Regions from separate parts of the Shewanella sp. GutDb-MelDb genome, predicted to be linked through region 2. Evidence: riboswitches for the same ligand, from Rfam matches in the RefSeq annotation. Region 2 holds a riboswitch; the other holds the start of a gene.
The links. A riboswitch is a leader RNA that binds a small molecule or an ion and turns the genes downstream of it on or off. The one in region 2 is predicted to bind lysine.
Positions count from the first base shown of each region.

Region 1: linked by a shared signal. The riboswitch ahead of lysC (lysine-sensitive aspartokinase 3) and the one ahead of CXF82_RS04330 (Na+/H+ antiporter NhaC family protein) in region 2 are both predicted to bind lysine.

Region 1 covers NZ_PJBM01000234.1:49,096-54,459, reverse strand. The annotation lists gene CXF82_RS14545 (DUF3293 domain-containing protein) at 192-620, shown strand; lysine riboswitch at 699-878, shown strand; gene lysC (lysine-sensitive aspartokinase 3) at 1,061-2,425, shown strand; gene CXF82_RS14535 (succinylglutamate desuccinylase/aspartoacylase family protein) at 2,458-3,567, shown strand; gene CXF82_RS14530 (S8 family serine peptidase) at 3,910-5,364, shown strand, end outside.
Region 2 covers NZ_PJBM01000129.1:4,300-9,663, forward strand. The annotation lists gene CXF82_RS04325 (M3 family metallopeptidase) at 1-1,640, shown strand, start outside; gene CXF82_RS04330 (Na+/H+ antiporter NhaC family protein) at 1,740-3,311, opposite strand; lysine riboswitch at 3,391-3,612, opposite strand; gene CXF82_RS04335 (electron transfer flavoprotein subunit alpha/FixB family protein) at 3,809-4,732, opposite strand; gene CXF82_RS04340 (electron transfer flavoprotein subunit beta/FixA family protein) at 4,732-5,364, opposite strand, start outside.

The sequences.
Region 1 (5,364 bases), on a different contig from region 2:
TTTAGGCATTTGTTAACAAATGAAATGTTAACAAATTTACGCCAAGGCATGACTTAGATCACTATATTACACCTAAGTGACTGATATTTATACAATGTAATTTTTTATTTACTGTGAGCTATATCACGCGCCTAGCGAGTCCTAACGATTTAGCTATAATAAAATCACCTCAAGTGGAGAGTTTGTTAGCAATGGACCAGTCAGTCGAATGCCTTTGGCGCTATTATCAAGAAACGCAATTCCTGATCACGCAAGGATTGTCCTCTAAAATATCTTTTGCAATCATCACTGCACACAATCCAAGAGGTAAGACGCTTACTCCTTGCCAAAATCGACTGCTAGATCGAAAGCTGCAGCAAGCTATCCTCATGTTACGTCGACCCTATCGAGCGATGGTGGGGGCATCGCAAGATCGTAAACACATGGAAAAGAGCTGGGCGGTGTCGACCGATAAAGTTTCAGCAATCGAATTAGGGTGTCAGTTCAACCAAAACGCTATCTATTACGTAGAAGATGATCAGTTGCAATTGGTCCCATGCTTATTGTCAGGGCAGGAAACTTCGCTCGGCGCTTTCTCGCCGCGGGTCAACGTGGTTCATGAATTTCCAGACCGGGTGTAATTCTTAAGTTGTATAAATTTCGTTTGACTTGAACGTGTTATTTATATACTTTTTACTCTCTTGGTTTGTGTACAAATTGAGTACAGAAGAGGAGCGTTAACTAGGTAGTGAATGAAAGGGGACCAAACCCCATTGACCATTCATGATGGAGATTAACGCCGAGATACTAAAGACGTTTTGGCACTGTCTTATGTATTGGTCGTTCAGGCTGAATCCTGACGATTGTCACCTATATTATGGTGGAGAGCTTCTGGTGACGATCGCTGTTTCCCATCTCTGGGGTGCATATCTTAGCACCAGGCTCTTCGAACGAAGTTAGTTCGGAGCTTATTCATGTTAGTTTTTCTCTCAGTTTTTATACCTGTTTCTATATCAGTATCTATATTAGTTTTTAACGATATCCAATCGACATTGTGTTCACTCCATGTGGAGGCATCTTTATGTCCGTAATTCATACGTTAACCGTTGCTAAGTTTGGCGGTACCTCTGTTGCAGATTACGATGCTATGCATCGCTGTGCGGATATCATCATCAATAACACCGCCACTAAAGTTGTGGTGGTGAGTGCTTCTAGTGGGGTGACTAATAAACTCGTTGCGCTGACCCAAGCTACAACAACGGATGAATATCGTAAGCAGTTAATTAAGCAGATAGCTTCTATTCAATATCAAATTCTCGATAGATTAGGGAACCCAAGTGATGTTGCTGCCAAAATTGATGCGGTACTCAGTCATATTTCAGATCTAGCTGAACGTCTAGTGCTAACTCGCCATAAGGCTGTTGTTGATGAGCTGTTGTCTCAAGGCGAAATGTGTTCATCGATTTTTTTTGCTGCAGTATTACGAGAAAAAGGCGCTTCGGCCTCAGCATTTGATGTAAGGCAAGTGATGCGTACGGACAGTCACTATGGCCGTGCCGAACCACAAATTGAGGCGATATCTGAGCTTGCAGCGCTGTATTTAACCCCTCTATTAGCATCGCAAGTGATCGTGACTCAGGGGTTTATTGGTGCCGATGCTGAGGGGGCTACAACGACATTAGGCAGGGGCGGCAGTGACTATTCCGCTGCTCTACTTGCAGAAGCACTGCGTGCTACCTCGGTTGAGATTTGGACTGATGTTGCTGGGATCTATACTACGGATCCAAGACTGGCCCCGAATGCTAAGCCTATACCTGAGATAAGTTTTAATGAAGCGGCAGAGATGGCCACGTTTGGTGCCAAAGTGCTGCATCCTGCCACTATTTTGCCCGCAGTACGCCAAAAAATCCAAGTCTTTGTAGGATCTAGCTGGGCACCAGAGCAAGGAGGTACCTGGATCCGACATCAGGTGTCTGACGAGCCAGTTTATCGCGCAGTTGCCGTAAGACGAGATCAAACATTATTGAATCTGCACAGCTTGCAAATGCTACACGCACAAGGCTTTTTAGCGGAGACGTTTGCAACGTTGGCACGGCATAAAATCAGTGTTGATCTCATCACCACCTCTGAAGTGAATGTGGCGTTAACACTCGATAAAACCGGCTCTGACTCGAGTGGTAACGGTCTGTTAAGTGAGCCTTTACTGCAAGAACTCTCTCAGCATTGCCGCGTGCGGGTAGAAGACGGTTTGGCATTAGTGGCTGTGATTGGTAATAGAATCGCTTCAACGGCGGGGGTATGTCGCCGGGTGTTTGAAGTATTAGAGCCGCATAACGTTCGAATGATCTGCCAAGGTGCGAGCCCTCATAATCTGTGTGTATTGGTTGAAGAGGCAGAAGCTGCAGATGTTATTCGTGCTTTGCATGAAAACCTGTTTGAATCTTAATTACTGTTTACCCAAGGAATAGACTGTACATGATGCAATTTACCCAATCTAGCTTAATCGTCGGAGAACTGGCGACGGGGCAAGAGTTGAGAGTGCCTGTGTATCATCTGGCCGCAAAAGATCCATCTGCGCCAAAAGTGTTTTTGCAAGCGAATGTTCATGGAGCAGAAGTGCAAGGCAACGCAGTGATATTCCAGCTGATGAAACAGTTGGAAGCTATGGATGTTCGGGGGGAGATCACCTTACTGCCGCTGGCAAATCCATTAGGTATCAATCAAAAGAGTGGTGAATTTACGCTAGGCCGTTTTGATCCTATCACCGGTGTTAATTGGAACAGAGAATATTTAGATCACCAGATAGATATCCCAAATTGGTACTCAGAGCATTGCCATTTAAGTGATGAATTGCTCAACCAAGCCTTTAGGCTACAGCTTATAGCGTCTTGCCAGGCTCACTTGGCGAACCCTTGGGGGGTGACAACGGGTAAAAGACTGGCTATAAGCTTACAAATGTTGGCGCATCAAGCGGACATAGTGATTGACCTACATACCGGGCCTAAGTCTTGTAAGCATCTTTATTGCCCTGAATACGCACAAAGTTCGGTTAAATTCTTCTCGATCCCTTATAGCTTAATTATGCCTAATAGTTTTGGTGGCGCGATGGATGAAGCCGCATTCTGTCCATGGTGGGAGTTGGTGGAGTATGCCGCAACACAAGAGCGAGAATTGAATGTAGCAGTGTCGGCTTTTACATTGGAACTGGCGAGCCAAGAGCGTATCGATATGGATGACGCCCGAGAAGATGCACTGGGGATTTTAGCCTATTTGAGTCATCGAGGCGTGATGGCCGATCAAGTGGCTCCTGCGGTAATGGCACGTTATGGCTGCTTACTGAAAGACTACAAAAAATATCACTCACCGAAAGGCGGTATGGTTGAGTATTTAGCGCAACCCGGCGAACCGTTAAAAGCTAATCAACCTCTGGCCAATATATTAAGGCTTGATTGTTATGGCACTGAAGAGGAGTTAACCCCGCTATACCTCGAACAAGATTGTGTGCCCATCCTCCACTTTGCTTCTGCTTCAGTCTATCAAGGGACTGAGCTATACAAGCTGATGACCAATGTGTTTGAGCTAAATTAAAGCTCAGGTTTTTATGAAAATAAATCTGATATCCATTTTTTGTTTATACTCTAAACCTAGCGATTATCTTCGATTAGTAGTTCGTTATTTATACGAAACTAGTATTAATAGGTTAGTTATAAGTAATGTAATGTTTACAGCTTGGTTTCTTTGTGTTCCCACTTGTAATACTTGTTAATTAAATGTTTGCCGCTTTGTTTTTATTATGTTAATAATGCTCCCCCCTCAGTCGAATATGCTACAGAAAGTTATTTGGCGTTAACTTTCCTCTTGTTGGAGAGTAGGGACCATAACAAAGCAGGATATAACAAAAAATACTTTTAAGTATTAAGGAATTGACAAGTGAAAACCAAAATCGCAATTGCAGTATCTACTGCGCTAATCACCATGTCAGCGAGTGCGATCAGTGCGCCGTCTGACTACAATATTACTCTCTCAAAATCAGCGGAAGCTAGAGTTCAAATTAAGAACGTAGATTCAAAGTCATACGCTGAAAATCAAATTGTTCGTAATAACGCTATTTTTACACCAGAAGCTAACTTAGGCTCAGGTGCATATCGATACTTTGTGCGTTTGATCGAAAATCCAGTAGCGCTTTATCAAGGCGGTATTGCGGGATATAAAGCGACATCTGTTGAGAAAGTACAAGGCAAAAATAGAAAGTTAGATGTTACGAGTGCCAATGTAAAATCTTACCGTTCATTTCTGAATTCACGTCAAGACAGCGTGATTCAGAAAGCCACTGCTGCACTGGGTGAGCTAAATGTAAAGCAAAGAACTACATTAGCGTACAACGGTCTAGTCGTTGAAATGACTCAAGCTCAAGCCGCTAAGTTAGCTAATGTTGCAGGAATTGCTAACATCCAGCGCGAAATTCTACGTAAGACAATGACTGACTCTGGCCCTGCGATTATCAAGGCACCAGCAATCTGGAGCGGAGAGGCTACAGGTACTGAAAGTAAAGGCGAAGGAATGATTGTTGGTATCATTGATACCGGTATCAACACCGACCATCCTTCATTTGCCGATGTTGGTGGCGATAAATATGATCACTCAAACCCATGGGGACCAGGCGTGTACTCTGGCGATTGTGCTGGTGATTTCGCAGAGCTTTGTAATGATAAGCTGATTGGTGTTCATAGCTGGCCAGCAGTGACTGATGGTTATTTAGACTATGATATTGATGTCCCTGCTAACGGTGAAGATCATAATGGCCATGGTTCTCATACCGCGGGTACTACAGCGGGTAACGTACTTGTAGACACCAATGTCCCTGACGTTGATGGTGGTAATACTGGTGTCGTATTTGCTTCAATGTCTGGAGTTGCACCGCATGCGAATATCGTTTCTTACCAAGTATGTTTACCTGGTGAAGATGATGATGTTGGTTTTGCGGGTTGTTTACCGTCGCTAACAGTACTAGCAGTGGAGCACGCAATTGAAAATGGTGTTGACGCGCTAAACTATTCAATTGGTGGCGGTTCAAGTAATCCATGGAACGATGCCGATGCACTAGCATTCCTTTCAGCTCGTAAAGCAGGTATCCATGTTGCCACTTCTGCTGGTAACTCAGGTCCTGGTCCGGAAACAGTGGGTTCACCAGGTGATGCTCCTTGGTTAACGACGGTTGCTGCTTATACTCATGATCGTGACTACTCTGATAAAAATATTGGTGCGTTTTCGGGGGGTGATACAACTGCACCCGGTGAGCTTACTGGTAAGTCTATGACGGGCGCATTCACTGGTACTCTTGTTTATGCTGGCAATTTTGAAAATAGCAATGACCCAGATGGCGAT
Region 2 (5,364 bases):
TAGTTGAGGTTTACTATCAGCGTTTTGTTCGTGCGGGCGCTAAGCTCAACGATAATCAAAAACAGCAGATCCGCGCATTAAACGAAGAACAATCAACGCTCACCAATGAATTTGCTCAGCGCTTAATGAGACTGACCAAAGAGATTGCGATTGTTGTAGACAATAAAGCTGAACTTACGGGTTTATCTGATAGCGCGATTCGCGCCGCGGCGGCAGATGCTAAAGCTAACGGCCACGACGGTAAATACCAACTCAATATCACTAACACTACGCGTCAGCCTGTGCTGACCCAGTTAGACAATCGCGAACTGCGTCAGCAAGTGTGGCAAGCCTCAGCTAATCGTGGTCTTGAAGGCGAAAACGAAACGGCCTCTTTTGTGGCTCGTTTAGCGCAACTGCGAGCAGAGCGCGCTGAACTGCTTGGATTTGATAGCTGGGCTGATTACCGCCTTGCGCCACAAATGGCCAAAACGCCAGAAGCCGTTTACAAGATGTTCGGCTCTATGGTGCCAGCCGTTGTTGCCAACACCAATAAAGAAGCTGCCGACATTCAAGCCATGATAGGCAAAACAGGCGCTGATTTTGAACTTGCCCCATGGGACTGGGCCTATTATGCAGAGCTTGTGCGTAAAGATAAGTATGACTTAGACGCTAGTGCTATTCGCCCCTATTTTGAGTTTGACCGCGTGTTAGAAGACGGCGTGTTCTTCACCCTTAACGCGCTTTATGGTGTGAGTTTAACCCCGCGTCCAGACTTACCGGTATACCACCCAGATGTTAAAGCCTATGAGATGTTTGATGAAGATGGCACTAGCTTAGCGATTTTCTACGCCGACTATTTTGCCCGTGAAGGCAAACGTGGCGGCGCTTGGATGAGCTCGTTTGTGACCCAATCTGAGCTGCTAAATAGCAAGCCTGTTGTGGTTAACGTAATGAACATTAAAAAAGCCCCCGCGGGCGAGCCGACCTTTGTTAGCTATGATGAAGTCACCACCATGTTCCACGAAATGGGTCACGGCACTCATGGTATGTTCTCTAAAGTCACCTACCCGACGCTTTCGGGCACTGCGGTTTCACGTGACTTTGTTGAGTTTCCATCAACTTTCGAAGAAGATTGGGCTGCGCACCCTAAGGTGTTAGCCAACTACGCCAAGCATTATGAAACCGGCGAGCCTATTCCTGAAGAGCTACTTAATAAGTTGCTTAAATCGCGTAGCTTCAACCAAGGCTTTGATACACTTGAATATATGTCAGCCGCCCTGCTCGATTTAGAGTGGCACTCACTTAAAGCTGATGCGCCACTGCAAGATGTCGCCAGTTTTGAAGCTGCGGCACTTAAAAAGCACGGCGTCGACTTGCCTGCAGTACCACCAAGATATAAGTCGACCTACTTTGCTCATGCGTTTCCTGGCGGCTATTCAGCCAGTTATTACGCTTACATGTGGAGTGAAATTCTAGCTGCAGATGCCTTTGCTTACGTGCAGACCCAAGGTGGATTGAATCGTGAAATAGGCATGAAATTTAGAAAAACTATTCGAGAGGTCGGCAATACTATTGCACCAATGGATGCCTACAAAGCCTTTAGAGGTCAAGAGCCAACCACTGAAGCATTGCTTAAGCGTCGTGGCCTAAACGACTAAGGCTTAAATCGTCCCCACAAAAAAGCCGTTCTCAACTGAGAACGGCTTTTTAATGCCTTACGATAAGCGCAATCAACAAACTAACGGCTTATCACTTAGCTAAGCCGTGATCCCCTGACGAGATTTAATCCGCAGTATTATCACGCTAATCACAAACAGCACACTACAGGTCAATAAGCCGGCATACACTGATTCAGTGAAACCGAGTACGATGTAACCGCCTAGGCTAATACCTGCGACAATCAGTGCATAAGGTAACTGCGTCATCACATGGTCGATATGATGACAGTTTGCACCGGTTGACGACAAAATCGTGGTATCAGAAATAGGTGAACAATGGTCACCAAACACAGCGCCCGCGAGCACAGCTGCAAGCATTGGCAACATCATACTCGTATGACTGCCCATCGCCATATCAGCGGCAATGGGTAACATAATACCGAATGTGCCCCAGCTCGTTCCAGTCGAGAACGCTGTTAAGCCTGCCAAGATAAAGAGGACAGCTGGCAACATCGCAAACGGAATATTACCGGTCGCTAAACTTGCCATATACTTGCCAGTCTCAAGCTGACCAATAACGCCTGAAATCGTCCAGGCAAATACCAATATATAGATTGCTGGCAGCATAGACTTAATGCCTTCGACCAAGCCTTTAACGATCATCTTCTTATCTACACCTTGGTAAATAATAAGCGCTAGCGTCACGGCTAAACCAATTAAAGCACCAAAGAATAGTGATGAGCCAACGTCAGTATTTTCAAACGCGCCAATCAGGCTGAAAGTTTCGTTTTTAGCGGCAAGCGCATCACCACCACTACTGACCATAAAGTAGAATGTGGCAAACACCAGTACCGTAATAGGCAAAAACAAACCGATGATTTTACCCGTATCAGCTTCTGGTAATCCAGAGCTAGCACCAGGTGGTAATCCTTTAGATTCATCATAAAGGCTACCTTTTTGTGCATTAAGCTCATGTTGACGCATAGGACCGATATCAAGTCCCATTAGTGCGACACACAGTAGCAGTAATAACGCGAAAATAGCGTAGAAGTTCATCGGGATCATCTGTACAAACGTGCTCAAATGTCCTGTATCAGTAAATCCATGTGCTGTTAATATGCCACCAATCAAGGCAATAATGTACGCGCCCCAGCTCGATACTGGAGATATCACACAGATAGGTGCAGCCGTTGAATCCAGTAGATAAGCAAGCTTACTACGCGAGATATAGTAACGGTCTGTTAGCGGTCTTGCGACGCTACCCACCACTAAGCTATTAAAGTAGTCATCAATAAACACCACACAACCAAGGAACATGGTTAATAGCTTGGCATCACGCTTATTACGGATATGCTTGCGTGCCCACTCGGCAAACGCCCGAGCCGAACCGCTCACGGTAATGAGTGCGGTGATCATTCCAAGCACAATCAGGAAGCCAATAATATATAGGTTCCAGCTGTTGAGTGCGCCATCATCCCACACCAGCGACATGACTTTTGTGCCCACGTATTGGGCAGTGTTTGCGGCAGAGAAATCTGTCAGCAGTAGCGCACCCAGTAGGATCCCCACCCCAAGAGAAAGTAAAACACGACGGGTTAACATCGCCAGTACGATTGCCACTACCGGAGGCAGCAACGAAAGTGCCGAATCGGCATAACTTAAAATTGTCATTTAATTATTATCTTCGTTAAGTACGAATGGAGGCCGACTGAACTGGTGGGATATAGCATTGAGAGCTGATTACACCTGTCCTATCAGTAGCGCTCCACAGTAATATTAATGTTCGACATCAATATAAAATCTTCTTATCTTCCCGATAAGAAATACTATGGCAGTGCTGTTCCTATTTGGTAACAGCCCCAGCAACAAGCCTCGATATGCTATGTCACTTCGGCATCAAATCCTTTCTCAACAAGTCATAGGCATCACCCTACTTATTGGTACTAATATTGAATGCACCTCTACTTCTAAGGACGTTAAATAGACTGAGCTAATTAACGTGAGTGACATAAAAACATAAGCGGCTTTAGGGATGCTACCCTAAAGCCGCTTATCGTGACACAGATCGCAAATATTACCAACTCGAACACATGGCCGATAACAGCCTAGTAACCTATTGAAAACAACTTGGCGGTTATTAGTTTGTCACGGCTATAATGGCTAATGAGTTACAGCAGTTCTAAAAGCTGTGGAACCGCTTCAAATAGATCCGCTTCTAATCCATAATCAGCAACCTGAAAAATAGGCGCTTCTGGATCTTTGTTGATAGCCACAATCACTTTTGAATCTTTCATGCCAGCTAGATGCTGGATAGCACCCGAAATACCGACAGCAATGTACAAGTCTGGCGCAACAATTTTACCTGTTTGACCCACTTGCAGATCGTTAGGTACAAAGCCTGCATCGACTGCAGCGCGTGATGCACCCAGTGCACCCCCTAATTTATCAGCAAGTTGCTCTAGGATGCCGAAGTTCTCACTGTTGCCCATTGCTCGGCCGCCAGACACGATAACAGAAGCATTACCCAATTCAGGGCGCTCTGATACCGTTAGGCTTTGAGAGATAAACTCAACTTGAGGTGCAACCTCTTGTGTCAGTGTCACAAGCTCTGCACTACCATCGCTTGCAACCGCATCAAATGCACTTGAACGTACCGTCATCACTTTTTTGTCATCCAAGCTCTGGACTGTGGCTAACGCGCTACCCGCATAGATAGGGCGGACAAACGTATCGCTACTCACCACTGCGATCACTTCTGAAAGCTGGTTAACGTCGAGTAAAGCTGCAACGCGCGGCAATACATCTTTACCATGGCTTGATGCCGCAGCAAGAATATGCTCATAGTCAGCTGCAACGTCAGTGACTACATCGGCAGTATTTTCTGCCAGGCCGTTGGCATAAACGGCAGCATCGGCAACTAAGACTTTGCGTACGCCATTGAGCTGTTGTGCACTGCTCACCGCATCATTACAGTTGTGACCGATGACTAATACATCAATGTCGCCACCAATCGCTTGACCGCAAGCAACCACTTTAGCGGTATCCAGTTTTAAACTGGCGTTATCGTGTTCTGCTAATACTAAAATTGCCATTAGATCACCTTCGCTTCATTCTTTAACTTTTCAACCAACTCTTCTACAGAAGACACCATCACACCCGCGCTACGCTCAGCGGGCGGAGTCACTTTAAGGACTGTCTGGTGAGACTTTAAGGTCACATCGAAATCTGCAGGAGTCAGTGTTTCAAGTGGCTTACGTTTAGCTTTCATGATGTTAGGCAATTTTGCGTAACGAGGTTCATTTAAACGTAGGTCGGCGGTAACCACTGCTGGTAAAGGTAGCATCAATGTTTGCAGGCCACCGTCAACTTCGCGAGTGACCGTAAGCTGGTCTGCATTCATCTTGATTTCAGAGGCAAACGTTGCTTGTGGCATTTTGCCAATAGCCGCTAACATTTGACCTGTTTGATTGTTATCGCTATCGATGGATTGCTTACCCAAAATAACTAAGTCGACTTGCTCTTTTTTCTGTACCGCATGTATAAGCTTAGCCACAGACAAAGGCACAAGGTCTTCATCAGTCAGAATATGAATAGCGCGGTCAGCACCTAATGCTAGCGCGGTTCTCAATTGCTCCTGCGAAGCTTTTGGGCCAATACTCATGACGATCACTTCAGAAGCACTTCCCGCTTCTTTTAAACGAACGGCTTCTTCTACTGCAATCTC